3 regions of the Clostridium sp. LXY-7 genome follow, and region 1 is predicted to be linked to each of the others. Evidence: a T-box and tRNA genes for the amino acid it is inferred to sense, from the RefSeq annotation. Region 1 holds a T-box; the other regions hold tRNA genes.

Region 1 (6,170 bases):
TTAATAAGAGTCATGCAGCAGCCTATGCTGTAGTTGGATATCAGACCGCTTATTTAATGTATTATTACCCAGGGGAATATATAGCAGCTATGCTGAATAGCATAATGGGAAGCAATGAAAAAGTAGCCTTCTATATAAGATTTGCAGAGGAACTTGGCATTCAGGTTCTACCTCCAGATATAAATGAAAGTTGCACTAAATTTACAGTAAAAGATAATACTATAAGATTTGGGCTTTCAGCTATAAAAAATGTAGGTGCAAATGTAATAGATTCTATAGTTGAGAGAAGAGAGGAAAAGGGAAAGTTTAAAGATTTTAATGACTTTTGCAACAAAATAGATAGTTCTGCAGTAAATAAAAGAGCTGTAGAAGGTCTTATAAAAGTTGGAGCCTTTGACTCCTTTAAGGTATATAGATCAAGAATTATGGCTATTTTTGAAAAAGTTCTTGATGGGATAAATAATGAGAGAAAGAGAAATGTACCAGGGCAAATGAGTTTATTTAATGCTCTGGAGGAAGAGGATACAACTATCTTCAAGATACAATATCCTAATATAGAAGAGTTTAATAAGAAATATATATTGGCAATGGAAAAAGAAATGACAGGTATATATCTATCAGGACACCCTCTTGATGATTATGAAAAAACTTTAAAGGTGGTAACTAGTCATAAAACATCTGATCTAGTTATAGAAAGCACTTTAGAGGAAAGCAATATAGAAACAGATAATTATAAGGTACAGGATAGACAAAAGGTTATAGTGGGAGGAATATTTGGGACAGTATCCAAAAAAATTACACGAAATAACCAAATGATGGCTTTTGCGAATTTAGAGGATTTATTTGGAAATGTTGAAGTGGTAATATTCCCTAAAACTTTTAATCAATATAGAAATCTTATTGAAGAAGATCAATTAGTTATAGTAGAAGGAAGAGTAGCCTTAGAAGAGGGAGAACAAAGTAAAATACTCTGCGAAAAGATATCTCCATTAGTTAATGTTTCTAAAGATAAAATATATGTGCTAGTACCCAATGAGACAACATTAAATTCAGCCATGAAGAATATAAGAAATGAGTTTAAGGATAATTTTGGAACTACACCTGTATATCTATGCACTGCTAATGATAGAAAGAGTTATTTAGTAAATAAAAATAGCTGGTTAAACAATAATTATGACACAATTTCTCATCTTAAAAACATGTTTGGTGAGGAAAATGTAAAGATAGTTTAGAGTTTTTATAATGCAATGAAAATTGTTTATTTGGCGCGATTTTAAAATCGTGCCATTTTCATACATAGGTAAAATTAAAAAGGGTTAATAGATTTTAAATTTAAGAATATTAAAAAAATATTGACAGTATAAGTAAAGTATAATAGAATGATTTTAAATAAAAGACTATGAAGAGATGAGTAAATGGATCAATTTTTTTCACAGAGAGCTTCTGTTGGTGAGAGGAAGTAGAAAACGTCTATTGAAAAAAGCCTCTGAGTCTTACATTGAACCTAGCAAATAGGGGATGATGTAACGGGAGCTCCCGTTAAAGAGCTAGAGTATAATCTTTTAACTGACACTTCAAATTTGAATTTGAAGAGTAGAAGGGTACTCCTTAGAGAAAAAAAGGAGTTTCATTAGTTAAAAGCCGTACTTGAAAAGGTTAATGCGGTGACGTATTAACGAACTGGGGTGGTACCACGAAGTAATTATCTCTCGTCCCCAAGACTAATGTCTTGGAGGTGAGAGTTTTTTTGTTGTTGAAGGTTAAAAAATTCCTGTAATCATAAATGTGATATCACAGGAATATATAAAAATTAATTGTGGCAAAATGAAAGGTGGTATTATCAATGTATAGTAATTATACAGATTTAAACAATTTATGTGAAATAATGCAAGATGCTAATGAGTTTATGGTGGAAAGAGTAAAAAAAATAACTCAGCTTAAAGACAGAGGAATTAATCCATACCCATATTCTTTTAATCCAAATTCAAATTCTAAATATATATTAGAAAACTTTGATTTTATAAACAATGAACAGGAATTTATCTTAGCTGGCAGAGTTATGCTTTTAAGAAGAATGGGAAAAGCTACATTTTTAAATATTAGAGATCAGCATGGAACAATTCAAGTTTATATTAATAAAGGAGTAATAGGAGAAGAAGAATATAGTTTAATTAAACTAATAGATACTGGAGATATTATAGGAGTACGAGGCAATGTATTTAGGACTAAAACTGAAGAGATAACAATAGAAGCAAAAAAAATTACAATGCTTTCTAAATCTATAAGGCCACTACCAGAAAAATATCATGGTATTCAGGATGCTGATTTAAGACAGAGACATCGTTCATTGGATATGATAATGAATGAAGATGTAAAACAAAGATTTATAAATCGTTCAAAGGCTATGTATGCCATAAGAGAATTTATGGACCAAAAAGATTTTATGGAGATGGAAACACCTATATTAGATACAAAATATGGTGGAGGAGAAGCAAAACCCTTTGTAACTAATGTAAATGCTTTAAACTGTGAAGTATTTATGAATGTGTCTCCAGAATTATATTTAAAAAGACTTATGGTAGGTGGAATTGATAGAGTTTACACCATGGTAAGAGCTTTTAGAAACGAAGGTATAGATAGAACTCATTATCCTGAGTTTACGCTATTTGAATGCTATATGGCCTATGCCGACTATGATGATATGATGAGGCTTATGGAACAGTTATATGAATATGTATTTCTAAAAGTAAAAGGAACAACTAAAGCCACCTATGATGGTGTAGAGATTGATTTTAAAGCTCCATGGAAAAGAGAAACCATGTGTAACCTTGTAAAAAAATATACAGGTATAGATGTGGAGATGCTTATAAAAGAAGATATAGTGAAATTAATAAAAGAAAAAGGATTTTTATCAGAAGAGCAAGAAGAGGGATTAAATTTGGAGGAAGCTCCAAAAGGGGATTTGATTTTAATCTTATTTGAAGCTTATTGTGAGGAACATTTGATAGAACCTACTTTTGTAATTGATTTTCCACTAGATTCTTCTCCACTATGTAAGGTCCATAGATTTAATTCAGAGTTAATTGAAAGGTTTGAACCTTATGCTTTTGGAGTGGAGCTTGGAAATGCATATTCTGAGCTTAATGATCCATTAAGACAAAGAGTATTACTTTATGATCAAGCAAATAAATTAAGAGCAGGTCTTGAAACAGCAAGTCCAATGGATGAAGAATTTGCAGTGGCTATAGATACTGCAATGCCACCTGCAGGGGGACTAGGTATAGGAATAGATAGAATGATGATGTTCTTAACAGACTCAACATCTATAAGGGATGTAATAGCATTCCCATTAATAAAAAGATAAGAATTAAAGGTATTGGATAGATAAGTGCTCACTTTCTTTGCAGTGAATTGTAGCAAGCTACAGAGAAGTGCAACTTGCAGTTGCAGAGAAACATGCCAAGAGGCGTAGAGAAACATTCATTCTGCTTATTAGTGACCGAATTGAATGCTTCACTGAAACCATCGGTTGCACTTCACTAAAAGACACTAATCTTTGTTAATAAAAGATTAGTGTTTTTTAGTGAAGTTTTGAGAATACAATTCATATAAATATATATTTTTTACCACTTATAAGATTTATGAAAAAGTAAGATAATATATGATAATACACTATTTGAAATGATAACGTGTACATTTTTAAATTTAGATTAATATGGTTAAAATCTTGAAAATTTCATTGATAATAGTGAAGTTAAATATTAGAATTAATATATATTGTAATGAGTTTAGGGGGTAATCACATGAAAAGAATTGCTGTACTAACTAGTGGTGGTGATTCACCAGCAATGAATGCGGCTATAAGAGCCGTAGTCCGGATGGGTAAAGAAAAAGGGTTAAGGGTATACGGAGTTCATAGAGGGTATAATGGTCTCATTAATGGAGAGATATATGAGATGGAAAAAAGTTCTGTATCAGATATTATCCAAAGAGGAGGAACCATATTAAGAACTGCTAGAAGCGAGGAATTTAAGACCTTAGAGGGAAGACAAAAGGCTTTAAATGTAATAAAAGTATTAAAAATAGATGGAGTAGTTGTAATTGGAGGAGATGGTTCCTTTAGAGGAGCTGATCTTTTAAGTGACTTAGGAGTTCCTACTGCATGTATACCAGGAACCATAGATAATGATTTAGCTTATACTGATTACACTGTAGGATTTGATACAGCATTAAATACGGCATTAGATGCAGTTAATAAAATAAGAGATACATCTAGTTCTCATGAAAGAGTAAGTGTTATTGAAGTAATGGGAAGGAACTGTGGAGATTTAGCACTATTTGTAGGAATTGCAGGTGGAGCCGAAAATGTAATTGTGCCTGAGAAAGCTTTTAATATTGACGATATATGCGAAAATATTTTCAAGGGGAAAAGAAATGGAAAGCTTCATAATATTATAATTTTAGCAGAAGGAGTAGGGGGAGCTCAAAATCTAGCTAAAAAGATACAAGAGATTACCAGTATTGAAACGAGAGCAACAGTGCTTGGATATATTCAAAGGGGTGGAATACCAAGTGCTTTTGATAGAATATTAGCATCTAGAATGGGTGCCAAGGCAGTAGAAGTATTATTAGAAGGTAAATCAGCAAGAGTAATAGGAACTAAAAAAGGTGAGATTATAGACATGGATATAAAAGAAGCTCTTGCAATGGAAAAGCAATTTAATGAAGAGTTATATAATATATCTATAGCTCTTTCTAACTAGGAGGATATAAATGAAAAAAACAAAGATAATATGTACAGTAGGGCCAACTACAGATGATGAAAGTATTATAAAGCAGTTAATAGAAAACGGTATGAATGCTGCAAGACTTAATTTCTCTCATGGAAGTCATGAAGAACATAAAAAAAGAATAGATATGGTTAAAAAGATTAGACAAGAACTTGGACAGCACATAGCAATAATATTAGATACTAAAGGACCAGAGATAAGAACAGGTAATTTTGAAAGTGGTACTGTAGAATTAGTAGAAGGAACTGAATTCACAATACATTGTGGAGAAGAAGTACTAGGAGATGCCACTAAATGCTCTGTAACCTATGGAAATTTATGTGAAGATGTAGAACCAGGAGATGTGATTTTAATAAATGATGGACTTGTAGGCTTAGAGGTTCAAAACATAGATCATAAGGAGATCAAAACTCTAGTAAAGAATACAGGGATTATAGGAAATCATAAGGGCGTAAATGTACCTGGAGTTGCAATAAATCTTCCAGCCTTAACAGATAAAGATATAAATGATCTTAAGTTTGGTATAGAAAGCGAAGTGGATATAGTAGCTGCTTCCTTTATTAGAAAAGCTTCAGATGTACTTGATATAAGAAAGGTATTAGCTAAAAATGGAGGAGAAGGAATTCAAATCTTCTCTAAAATTGAAAATAGACAGGGCGTAGATAATATTGATGAAATATTAGCTTATTCTGATGGGATAATGGTAGCCAGAGGAGATTTAGGAGTAGAGATACCTACGGAAGAGGTGCCAGTAGTACAAAAAATGATTATAGAAAAGTGTAATGGAGCAGGAAAACCTGTAATTACTGCTACTCAAATGTTAGACTCTATGATAAGAAATCCAAGACCAACTAGAGCTGAGGCTTCAGATGTTGCTAATGCTATATTTGATGGAACAGATGCTATAATGCTTAGTGGAGAAACTGCCAGTGGAAAATATCCTGTAGAGGTTGTAAAAACCATGGCTAGGATAGCAGCAAAAGCAGAAGAATATATAAATTATGAATCTAACATGCTTAAGAGGAAGAAGTCGCATATTCCAAATGTACCTAATGCTATAAGTCTTGCTACATGTAGTACTGCTATGCAATTAAATGCATCAGCTATAATAACCTCTACTCAAAGTGGTCAAACAGCTAGACAAATATCTAAATATAGACCTGAATGTAAAATAATAGCTTGCACACCTTCAGAAAAGGTAGCAAGAAGCTTGGCATTAAGTTTTGGAGTTGTTGCTATATTAACTCCAAAACTGGAGAGTACAGATGAAGTAATAGAAAAAAACTCAGAAATTGCACTTCAAAGAGGATATGTGGATAAAGGTGATTTAGTTGTTATCGTAGCAGGAATTCCTATGAATTATGTAGGTAGTACGAATAT
Region 2 (6,170 bases), 400 kb from region 1:
GAGTAAAATAATTAATGGAGAGTGGCATATAGGAGCTATTATTCCAACTCAAAGAGAATTAGCAAAACTTTTCAATGTGAATAGAAGTACTATAGTTTTTGCTTTAGATGAATTAAAGGCAGAGGGTATATTAGAAGGTAAAGGCAAAGGTGGAACTAAAATAGTTAGTAGCGTATCCCCACTATTGACAAATCTTCAGACTAACTGGAACTCTTACATTGAAGAAGGAATTCATATACCTAATGTTAAAACTATTAAGCAAATAAACATATTAGAGTTTCAAGATAATTTTATTAGATTAAGTACTGGAGAACCTTCTCCTGAATTATTTCCTCAGGAAAAAATGGGGATTGTTTTAAAAGAGGTTTCTAGTGAAATGAATAGTCTAGGTTATGAGGGACCTAACGGAATGCTTTATCTTCGAGAGCAGATAAGTAATTACTTAAAAAAATATGGAATAAATGCATCTCCAGCATCAATACTAATTGTATCAGGAGCTCTTCAAGCCATGCAACTAGTATCTATGGCATTATTACAGCCAGGATCTACAGTGTTATTAGAAGATCCCTCTTACATGTACTCTCTACAGATATTTCAATCTTTAGGTATGAGAAGAAGTGGAATACCTATAGATAAGGAAGGAATTCGAGTAGACTTGATTCCAGATTATATAAAAAAACACGTACCATCAATTTTATATACTATACCTAATTTTCAAAACCCTACATCCATAGTGATGTCAGAAAAAAGAAGAAGAGAATTGGTTAAGATGTGTGAAAGTGAGAAGTTACCTATAATCGAAGATGATGTATATAGAGAGCTTTGGATTGATTCACCTCCTCCTAATCCTATCAAAAGTATAGATGTTAATGGAATAGTATTGCATGTGGGAAGTGTGTCTAAAACTCTAAGTCCAGGACTTAGAATAGGATGGATTGTAGGACCAGAGCCTGTTATAGAGAGATTAGCAGATATTAAGATGCAAACAGATTATGGTTCTAGTTCATTATCACAGTTAACTGTAGGAAAATGGATGGAAACTGGATTGTATGAGGAACATTTAGAATTTTTGAGAAAGCAGCTATATATAAGAAGGAATGTTACCATAGAGACATTAGAAAAATATTTTTCTGACATTGCTACTTGGAGTATTCCAACTGGGGGATATTATGTTTGGATTACATTAAAATTTAAAGTTGGTATGTATAAACTCTTTGATGAAGCATGCAAAATGGGTATATTACTGTATCCTGGATATATATATGCCTCATCTTCCAACTATTCTTTAAGAATATCTTATTCTTATGCAAAAATAAGTGATTTACAAGAGGGATTATATAAATTATCTAAGCTCATAAGAGGAATGTGTAAATATGAAAAGCAACCATAGTTTTATGGTTGCTTTATTTTATGGTTGGGTTCGTTTTATTTAATATGGATGATGAAATAGTGACTGAATTTTCTTATAATTTTATTCAACAAGGGAAATAAAATTACTTTTAAAAACTGTAAACCTTGTATTTAAAAGGGGGATTTTAAGATGCTGCAAGATACTAAATTAGATAATATTAGGAGTAAGGACATAGAAAAAGAAGCTAAATATCCACTGTTAGAAATAAATTTGAAAAAAATATATGAAAACACAAAATATATGGTTGAGTTATGTGATGGAGTGGGAATTAGTGTAGCAGGAGTAGTGAAGGGATTTAACGCATTACCAGAAGTAGTAGAACAAATGGTGAATGCAGGATGTAAATACATAGCAACATCAAGAATGAATCAAATTAAAGAATTAAGAGAACAAAAGGTAGATAAGCCTATTATGCTTGTACGTATACCTATGTGCAGCGAAATAGATGAGTTAGTAGAATATGTTGATATAAGTTTAAATTCAGAATTAGAAATTTTAGATAAAATTCAAAAACAATGTAGTATTGTAGATAAATCGCATAAGGTAATATTGATGATAGATCTGGGAGACTTAAGAGAAGGAGTTATGGATGAAAAAGAATTTATAAATTTAGCATTATACGTTGAGAATAATTTACCAAACGTCCAATTATATGGAATAGGAACAAATCTAGGATGTTATGGATCTATTAAGCCTAGTGAAGCAAATTTAGGTAGATTATGTGATATAGCAGAAAGAATTGAAGAACTTATAGGAAGAGATCTAGATGTGATTTCAGGAGGAGCAACTTCATCTATACCATTAATAATTGATGGAGTTATACCAAAGAAAATCAATAATTTAAGGTTAGGAGAAGGAATACTTTTAGCTAAAGATTTAGATGAGTTTTGGGGATATGATATGAGTCCGTTAAGTCAAGATGCTTTTCTTCTTAAAGCTGAAGTTGTAGAGATTAAAGATAAGCCTTCATATCCAATTGGAGAAATATTTATTGATGCCTTTGGAAATAAGCCAACTTATACAGATAGAGGAGTGCGTAAGAGGGCTATATTAGGAGTTGGAAAGCAAGATGTAGTATTTTATGATACCTTAATGCCTAGGGATAAAGATATAGAAATAATAGGAGCTAGTAGCGACCATTTAATTATAGATATAGAGGATTGTTCGAAAGATTATAATATTGGAGATGTTATAACATTTGAATTATATTATCCTCACATGCTTTACTTAAGTGGAGCAAGCTGGATTAATAAAGTATATCAATAAATATGAAGTTAACTATTGGGTTTTGTAATAACAATTTACAGATTGTCGAATTCGTACTATAATAATTTTTGTAGACAAAACCTATGTGTCATTAGCTCAGTTGGTAGAGCACCTGACTCTTAATCAGGGGGTCCAGGGTTCGAACCCCTGATGGCGCACCAAAAATCTTAATACTATTTAGAGTATTAAGATTTTTTTTGTGGAAATATGTAATAAAATAACTTATAATATAAATTAATACATGAATTATGCATAAAGATACATAATTCTATAGAAATATTTAAAATATTATTTTTAAAGGGAGTGATATAATGTTTAAGGAAATAAGACGACAGGATAGAAAAATAGATAGAAAAGAAGCTACAAAAATATTAGAGAAGGGTGAATATGGAGTATTATCCACAGTGAATCAGGATGGATATTCTTATGGAGTACCACTTAGTTATACATATTTAGAGAATTGTATCTATTTTCATTCTGCACTAGAAGGTCACAAGTTAAGTAATATAAAAAATAATAATAAAGTATCTTTTTGTGTAGTTGGTGATGTGAATACGCTACCTGATAAATTTAGCACAGATTATGAAAGTGTTATAGTGTTTGGAATAGCAGAAGAGATAGATGGAGAAGAAAAAACTAGAGCTTTAACAGCGATGGTTGATAAATATTCTAAGGATTATTTAAAAGAAGGAGAAGAGTATATAAATAGAGGCAGTAATAGGACAAAAGTAGTTAAAATATCTATTGAAAACATCACTGGAAAGAGTAGAAAATAGTAATATTATAAAAATATTCTATATAAAACCGTAGAGTTGCACATAAGGATGCTATTCTACGGTTTTTGGTATAAATAAATGATTAAATTAGATATTAAACTAGAGATTTAAAAAGACTTCAATATCATCTTCTATAGTTTTTAATGAATTTCTCCAGAAATCTATAGAAGTTATATCTATATTCATAATTTTAGTTACATCACTAATTTTATTTTTACCTGTAACTGAAAGAAGTTTTTTATAATCTTCTGCAAAACTATTTTCTCTTTTTAAATATTCAGCATATAATCCTTTAGCAAAGAGAAGTCCAAAGGCATATGGGAAATTATAAAAATTAGAATCAGCAGAGTAATAGTGAGGTTTACATGCCCACATATAGGGATGAAGATAATTAGGGTCTAATCCATCTCCATATGCATTTTTTTGAGCATTTACCATTATTTCTTTAAGTTCTTCTACACTTAAGGCACTTTCTTTTCTTTTCTCAAATAATTCACTTTCAAATAAAAATCTACTATATATATCCACAATAACTTGTGTGCTATCACTGATTTCACTTTCAAGTATAGAAAAAGCCTCTTCTTTCGTAGCATTTTTAATAGCAGCTTTCTTTACTATAGTTTCACAAAAAGTAGAAGCAGTTTCGGCAATAGGCATAGGATAGTCACTATTTAATATGCTCTCATGGTTAAGACAATATCCATGATATCCATGGCCTAATTCATGAGCTAAGGTCACTACATCACTAAAGGTTCCTCCATAGTTTAATAAAAATCTACTTTCTCCAATAAAGTGAAGATTAGCACAGAAGGCTCCTCCAACTTTCCCCTCTTTAGGCATTACATCTATCCAAGCTTTCTCCATGGCAGTCTTTGCGAAGGTAGCTAATTCACCACTAAAGGTTTTAAAGTTATCAATTACAAATTCACATCCATTTTCATAAGGAAAATTCATATCAGCATTTCCCATAGGAGCAAATAAATCATAAAAAGGTAATCCATCTTTATGACCTAAAAGTTCAGCTTTTTTTCTTAAGTATTTTCTGAAAGTAGGCATACTTTCTTTCATGGCCTCAAGCATAGCATTTAATGTCATATTATCCATTCTAGAATTTATAAGAGTTTCTTCTAGAGGAGAACTATAACCTCGTATTTCTGACACAGTAAGAACTTCACCTTTTATACCATTAAGACTTGCAGCTACACCATCTTCTATTTTCTTATAACTTTCAAGTTCAGCGTCGTAAGCAGCTTTTCTAAGTATACTATCCTTTTCATAAGCCATATTCCTAATCATAGAAAGAGGAAGCAATTTTTTCTCTCCATTAATCTCCATGTCCACCATTAGGCTGGAGGTCAATACATCTGTAAGCTTACTCCAAGCATTTGAACCAGTATTCTTCATTTTTGCCATTAATGCTTCTTCTTTGTCGCTTAACATATACTTAGCTTTTTCAGCTTTTTCTAAAAGAAAAAATTCATGGTGTTTTAAAGTTTCAGAGTCATTAATATAATTTGTCAAATTATCTAATTTGCCAATCCACTTAGTAGCTTTTGCATCACTTTCAGCTAGTTTACTGAATTTGATATCTAATATATCACTATATTTTAAAGCAACAGAGTTTTTAGTATCTACACTTAGTGTTAAATTGATCATGGCTCCTAGTTTGCTAAAATAGGTAAGTAAATCCTTCTGAAATTGGATGAATTTTTCTAATAACACCACAGAGTTTTCATGACTAAGCATTGTAGAGTTAGTCCAGTGAATATAATTTTCAATAGTGTCATCTAGAGCCTGCATATCACTTTTAAAAGCGCTGCATTGAAAGGATGGATACAACTCCTTAAGACTCCAATTAAGTTCCATAGTATCAACTCCATATCATATAAATTTTACTTTATAGTAGTAATTTGTTTTATTTAAATTATACCATATAATAGAATTATTTATTGTTGTAATCCAAATATTAGAATAACATTAAAGTATATGGTAGAATAAGTTATAAGTTTAATATCATGTAAAACAGCCTACTTTAATAGGGGAGATATTATGGATAAATTTATTTTAAAATAGGATATTTAGAGGTAAAGGAAAATAAATAATATAGAGAAAGCTTTAATTAATTATAAAGTACTAAGGAGAGAGAAATAATGAGACTATATATTGTAAGACATGGAGAGACACAATGGAATAAAGAAGGAAGAATGCAGGGATGGAAAAATTCAAACTTAAGTGAAAAGGGTATAGAAAATGCGAAAAAGTTAGGACTGAGACTTAAGGATGTTAACTTTGAACATGTGTATTGCAGCCCTTTAGGACGAGCAGTGGAAACAGTTAATTGCATTCTAGGAGAAAAAAACACTGAAATAATATTAAATGATAATTTAAGAGAAATGAGCTTTGGAATATGGGAAGGTATGAAGCATGACGAGGTAGAAGAATTATATCCAGAGCAGAAATATAATATTTGGAATAAACCAGAGTTATATAAACCTATGGAAGGAGAAGATTTTCATCAAGTTGTGGAGAGGGCTGAGAAATTTTTAAAGGATATTGTAAAAAATAAATCAGGAGAAAATATTCTAATAGTCTCTCACGCCATACTTATTAAAGCTATATATGCGGTGATTAAAAATTATGATATTAAGGAATTTTGGAATCCACCATTTATGCAAGATACATGTTTAAATGTAGTGGAGGTAGAAGGAGATAAATTC
Region 3 (6,170 bases), 650 kb from region 1:
AGTAAATATGCTGCTACAGAACTGTCTACGCCTCCACTCATGCCAATTATAACTTTTTTCTTCATTATTTAATCACCTATTCTTCTCCGTGTACATGATCATGAATATCATCATGCTCTTCATAATTCCAAGCTTCTAATCCTTGCTTTTCCCTATAGTCATTTATTGCTTTGTGTATTGCTTCTTCTGCAAGTACTGAACAGTGCATTTTTATTGGTGGAAGTCCATCTAAAGCCTCTGCAACTGCTTTATTAGTTAGAGTCCATGCCTCATCAACTGATTTTCCTTTTATAAGATCTGTTGCCATACTTGAAGAAGCTATAGCAGAACCACATCCAAAAGTTTTAAACTTAGCATCCACTATTATATTATTTTCTATCTTAAGATAAACCTTCATTATATCTCCGCATTTAGCATTTCCAACTTCACCAATACCACTTGCATCTTTGATTTCCCCTACATTTCTTGGGTTTGTAAAATGATCCATTACTTTATCACTATATATCATATTATTTGTCCTCCTCGTTTAAAAAGTCATCATACAATGGTGACATATCTCTTAATCTTTGAACAATACCTGGAACTTTTTCTAATACATAATCTACTTCTTCTTCAGTTGTTCTATCGCCTATACTCAATCTTAACGAACCATGTGCTATTTCATGTGGTAATCCAATGGCTAATAATACATGAGATGGATCTAATGACCCTGATGTACACGCACTACCACTTGATGCACAAACGCCCATAGCATCTAACATTAGAAGTACAGATTCACCCTCTATAAATCTAAAACATATATTTGCGTTTCCTGGCAATCTCTGTTCTCCACTTGGTCCATTTAGTCTTGAATATGGTATTTCTAATAATCCATTTATTAGATTATCTCTTAGTTTAGTCATTTCCTCTTTATGTTTAGGTAAATTCTCCACTGCTAGTTCTATAGCTTTTCCAAGTCCTACTATTCCCGCTACATTTTCTGTACCAGCTCTTCTAGCTTTTTCTTGTCCTCCGCCATGAACTAAATTGTGTATTCTAATACCTTTTCTTACATATAGTGCTCCTACACCTTTAGGTCCATAAAATTTATGTGCTGCTAATGATAATAAATCCACATTCAATTCTTTTACATCTACATCAATATGTCCTACCGCTTGAACTGCATCTGTATGGAATACTATCTTTTTCTCTTTACAGATGGCTCCTATTTCTTTAATAGGTTGTATTGATCCTATTTCATTATTCGCCATCATTATAGTAACTAATATAGTGTTATGTTTTATAGCTTTATTGAATTCTTCTATTTCTACTACGCCCTCTTCATTTACATCTAAATAAGTTACTTCAAAACCATGTTTCTCTAAATATTCACATGCATGTAATACAGCATGATGCTCAATTTTAGTTGTAATTATATGATTTCCTTTATTCTTATTTGCAAAAGCTATTCCTTTTATAGCCCAGTTATTTGCTTCAGATCCTCCACCTGTGAAATATATTTCGCTAGCATCCACATTTATAGCCTTTGCTACTCTATCTCTCGCTTTATCTAAAGCTTTTTTAGTTTCTCTTGAAATTGAATAAACTGAAGACGGATTACCATAAAACTCAGTAAAATATGGTAACATCTCCTCTAAAACCTCTTGTTTTGTAAAGGTTGTAGCTGCATAGTCCATATAAATTGGTTTATTCATTGAAATTCACTCCTTTTAGTTTAGCCATATTTAAATAATCGTCCACAATATCTTGCAATGTTATGGACCTTGTAACCGAATCCATACTGTCTTTTATTTTTTTCCACACTAACCTAGTTGCACAGCAATCAATATTGTTACAGTCATGACTATCTAAACAAGTAGATATCTCTATAGGTCCTTCTAAAACCTCTAGCACTTCATAAACTGTAATATCTTGCGGTGCTTTATCTAGAATATACCCTCCATTTGCTCCTCTAACACTCTTTATAAGTCCAGATTTTCTTAGCACAGAGAATAGCTGTTCTAAATAATATTCTGATATATTTTGCCTACTGGAAATACTCTTTATTGATACAGGCTCTTTTCCATAGTTAATTGCTAGGTCAACCATAGCCTTGACTCCATATCTTCCCTTTGTTGATAATTTCATATATATCATTCCTTAATGTTGAGTACTTTACTATACTTTCATATTATCAAATCAGAGTAATCATGTCAACTATTAAATAAAACACTGAGTATTTTATATAAATGTACCAATTATAAGGTAATTTAATAGTATATAATATAACCACTTTAAGGAGGTTTAGAAAATGAGTAACTTTAAAGATAATGAATTTAGGAATCTAGTTCTAGGAGTTAACAACAAAGTAACTCTAGCAGATGGAAAATCTGTTGAGGGTATAAACTTTGATAATGCTGCCACCACTCCGCCCCTTAAGTGTGTCATAGATGAACTTCTGAAGGTTTCACCTTATTACTCTTCTGTTCATAGAGGAGAAGGTTATAAATCTCAATTATCTACTGCTCTTTATGAATCGAGTAAAATTGAAGTAATGAAATTTATCGGTGCAAATAAAAATTTTTGCGATATAATATATGTGAAAAATTGTACAGAAGCTATAAATAAGTTAGCAAACTTGTTAGCTCTTAAAAATAGTGGTTCCATAGTGATTTCTACCTTTATGGAACACCATTCAAATGATTTACCCTGGAGAGAAAATTTTAATGTTAAGTATGTAGATGTAGATAATAAAGGTGTACTAAACTTAGATGATTTAAAAAATAAGTTAGAAGAGTATAGTGGAAAAGTAATTCTTGTAGCTGTTACAGGAGCTTCTAATGTAACTGGTCATAAAAATAATATATATCAAATTGCTAAGCTTGCCCATTCTTATGGTGCAAAAATTTTGGTGGATGGTGCTCAACTAATACCACACAGTCCTTTTTCGCTTAAAAATCCTCATGATATAGATTATATTGATTTTGTTGCTTTTTCTGCTCATAAAATTTATGCACCTTTTGGAACAGGAGTGCTTCTAGGCGACAAGACCTTCTTCAATAATTGTCCTCCTGACTATTCTGGAGGTGGAACAATTTCCTACGTTTCACATAACAAGGTAACATGGGCTCCTTCTCCAGATAGACATGAAGCTGGATCTCCTAATGTATTAGGAGCTATAGCCCTCAGTTCTTCTATAAGAAAACTTTCTAGAGTGGGTATGCGTCATATTGAAGATCATGAGAAGAATTTAACAATGTATGCTACTGAGAATCTACTATACATTCCTTCAGTAACTATCTACGGAGATTATAAAAATTACAATAATAAGGTAAGTATAATTAATTTTAATATGGATGGTATACACCACGCACTATTAGCTAAAATTTTATCCTACGAATTTGGTATCGCTGTAAGAAGTGGTTGTTTTTGTGCACATCCTTATATGCAAACCTTATTAAAATTGCCTCCTGATATTATTGAAAAAGCTATGTATGAACCAAAAGAATCTCAACCTGGTACTGTAAGAATTAGTTTTGGAATGTATAATACTTTTGAAGAAATAGATAGATTTTTATATGCTATGTATAGAATACACACCTCTAAGGAGTATTTCATCAAAAAATACACTAAAAGAAAATATAATATTTTAAAAAAAATATGACTTCACTAGCTTATATGTTGTCTACTAATCCTAAGTTAGAAGAAAAATAAAAAATCTCCTAAGAAGCTTAGGAGATTTTTTGGTGCGCCATCAGGGGTTCGAACCCTGGACCCCCTGATTAAGAGTCAGGTGCTCTACCAACTGAGCTAATGACACTCATCAATTTACAAATTTATTCTACATCTTTCATGTGTATATGTCAATATATTTTTTATAAGTGAATTATTTACCCATATATAAAATATATCTATGCCTTTCTTCAAATCTAAATAATGAAATAAATTATTGCTGGTACTGTTATAATAGAGAATACTGTAGTTAAAAAAATACATTGGGATGCATATACATAGTCACTATCATATTGTGCTGCAATAATTGGTGCTATAACAGCTCCAGGCATTGCTACAATGAGAGTACAAATTTTAATAAGCTCACTATCTAGATTTAATGTTTTCATAGTTACATATACTATTAATGGTGTTACTATCAATGCAATAAAAGAACCAAAATAAATACTTTTTTCACTTAATACCTCTCTTAATTTAGATCTACACAACATAGATCCTATAATCATCATGGCAATAGGCGTGGTTACTCCACCTACCAACTCTATAGTTTTCATAATTGGTTCCGGTATATTAATTCTAGAAATAAATAATATAATACCGCCTATGACAGCCCATATAGATGCATTCTTCATAACCTCCTTTACGGCCTGTTTAAAGGATATTTTTCCAGCATAAAGTGATACGCCTATAGTCCAGGCAAATATTGTAAAAATCATATTATACATTGCAGCATAAAACACTCCAATATTGCCAAAGATACTTTGCAACACTGGATATCCCATAAATCCACAATTAGTAAATATAGTTATAAATCTAAGAGTTGGCTTTTTTTCTTGATCGACCTTAAAATATATGTATTTGGTGAAGACAAGCAACCCTGTATGAATTATTAAAGAATATATTAATATTTTAATCCCATTATTTAATAACTTCTCACTAAATTCTAAGTTAAACCCGCTAAAAATAAGGCATGGTAACGTTACTTGCATAACTAAATCACTTAATCCCTTTTCTACTTTTGCATCAATAATCTTCTTTTTATTAGCATAGGTTCCAACTAGCATCATTAAAAACAATATTAGAACTTGATTTACTGCATTAATATTCAACAAAAGTCCCCCAAACCTTAAATTAATTGTGGCACATCATTAATTCATTTTGTCATATAAATAAAAGACGATATTATCGTCTTTTATTTATAGTTTATAACAATCTACAATTTCTCCATAATAAAGTACGTGATAATTGTTATCCCTATAACAACTGTCCTTTATTTCATCTATTAAAAGGTCTTTTTCCATCTCCTGCTTATAAACTATCTTGCATTCATAGGTTAAAACATTAGGCCTATCTATTACTGGAGTATCCACTTTATTTGCCGGTTTTAAATTTAAGCTGCACTCTTTAAATTTATCATAATCTCTGCCTGATTTTACCCCACAAAATGTAAGTTCTTTCTTTAAATTATCATCTAGAGGTATTGTAACAGTAAAATTATCAACTTTATCTATTAAATCATAAGTGTGTCTAACTTTTCTTACCATAACCATAAAGGTAGGTCTTTTCCATTGATATCCTATATTTCCCCATCCTATAGTCATCGTATTAATCTCATCACCAGATTTTACTGTTAAAAAAGCTCCTTTTTCATTTAGATTTATTATAGCCTTATCTAACTCTTGGGTAAAATTAATCATATTCATTTCATCTCCTTAACTCATATATTCTGATTATACTATATATGATAATTAAATTGCATATTAACTTATCTAAATACTACAATTCTAGCTAATCACTTGTTTTATTTTGTAATTGAACTTCCCTGTTTTTATGAATTTATTTATACTCTTTCTATTTTTATTAAAAGAGCTCAATGTTATTTTATTTGCAATCTAGCACGCCTTCTATTTCTTTCTCTTTACATTTATTTATCATATCATCATCAATATAATATTTATATACATAGTTTGAAGTCATAGCTTGCAATAAACAGCCATAATCCATATAAAATTCTAATACATCCCCTAACTTATACTCTTTACTACCTTCAGTTACATCTAATATTAAATGATCACTACTTGCACCAATTATATTAATCTTACTATCTACTGGAATCATCCCATCCATTTTTATGTCTTGTCTTCCTAGTGCAATTATGGCTCTTTTAATAATACCCTTATCCTGAAATTTAGGAACTTCCCCAAATGCATCCAACCCTATCTTTCCTATAGGAACAGATGGTTTATTTTTGACCTCTACTATTTCTCCCTTTAATATAAAAGCATCCCTATATATATTCTCTATAGCTTGTTGGTAAGCTGTTTCATTACCTAGTAACATAGACTCACCAAGTCTAAGTTGAGTTACACCCTTAGGTATAGTATTGCCTAATACCATGTGTATACTACTAGAATTCCCTCCTGAAACCACAGATAATTTTATTTCCAATATCTTTTCTA

Evidence for each region. The T-box of region 1 lies ahead of lysS (lysine--tRNA ligase). A T-box ahead of a tRNA ligase gene usually reads a tRNA of that ligase, here a tRNA-Lys.
Region 2: it encodes a tRNA-Lys, which carries the amino acid that the T-box ahead of lysS (lysine--tRNA ligase) is inferred to sense. The anticodon was not compared.
Region 3: it encodes a tRNA-Lys, which carries the amino acid that the T-box ahead of lysS (lysine--tRNA ligase) is inferred to sense. The anticodon was not compared.

Annotation. Positions count from the first base shown of each region.
Region 1 covers NZ_JBLLJL010000001.1:410,102-416,271, forward strand. The annotation lists gene ACI48Q_RS02035 (DNA polymerase III subunit alpha) at 1-1,232, shown strand, start outside; T-box leader at 1,391-1,720, shown strand; gene lysS (lysine--tRNA ligase) at 1,844-3,364, shown strand; gene pfkA (6-phosphofructokinase) at 3,804-4,763, shown strand; gene pyk (pyruvate kinase) at 4,774-6,170, shown strand, end outside.
Region 2 covers NZ_JBLLJL010000001.1:806,010-812,179, forward strand. The annotation lists gene ACI48Q_RS03840 (aminotransferase-like domain-containing protein) at 1-1,390, shown strand, start outside; gene ACI48Q_RS03845 (alanine/ornithine racemase family PLP-dependent enzyme) at 1,541-2,677, shown strand; tRNA gene ACI48Q_RS03850 (tRNA-Lys) at 2,763-2,838, shown strand; gene ACI48Q_RS03855 (pyridoxamine 5'-phosphate oxidase family protein) at 2,989-3,453, shown strand; gene ACI48Q_RS03860 (M3 family oligoendopeptidase) at 3,553-5,319, opposite strand; gene ACI48Q_RS03865 (histidine phosphatase family protein) at 5,604-6,170, shown strand, end outside.
Region 3 covers NZ_JBLLJL010000001.1:1,056,831-1,063,000, reverse strand. The annotation lists gene mnmA (tRNA 2-thiouridine(34) synthase MnmA) at 1-65, opposite strand, end outside; gene nifU (Fe-S cluster assembly scaffold protein NifU) at 77-508, opposite strand; gene nifS (cysteine desulfurase NifS) at 510-1,694, opposite strand; gene ACI48Q_RS05005 (RrF2 family transcriptional regulator) at 1,687-2,127, opposite strand; gene ACI48Q_RS05000 (aminotransferase class V-fold PLP-dependent enzyme) at 2,291-3,643, shown strand; tRNA gene ACI48Q_RS04995 (tRNA-Lys) at 3,724-3,799, opposite strand; gene ACI48Q_RS04990 (AEC family transporter) at 3,909-4,820, opposite strand; gene ACI48Q_RS04985 (flavin reductase family protein) at 4,908-5,408, opposite strand; gene orr (ornithine racemase Orr) at 5,593-6,170, opposite strand, start outside.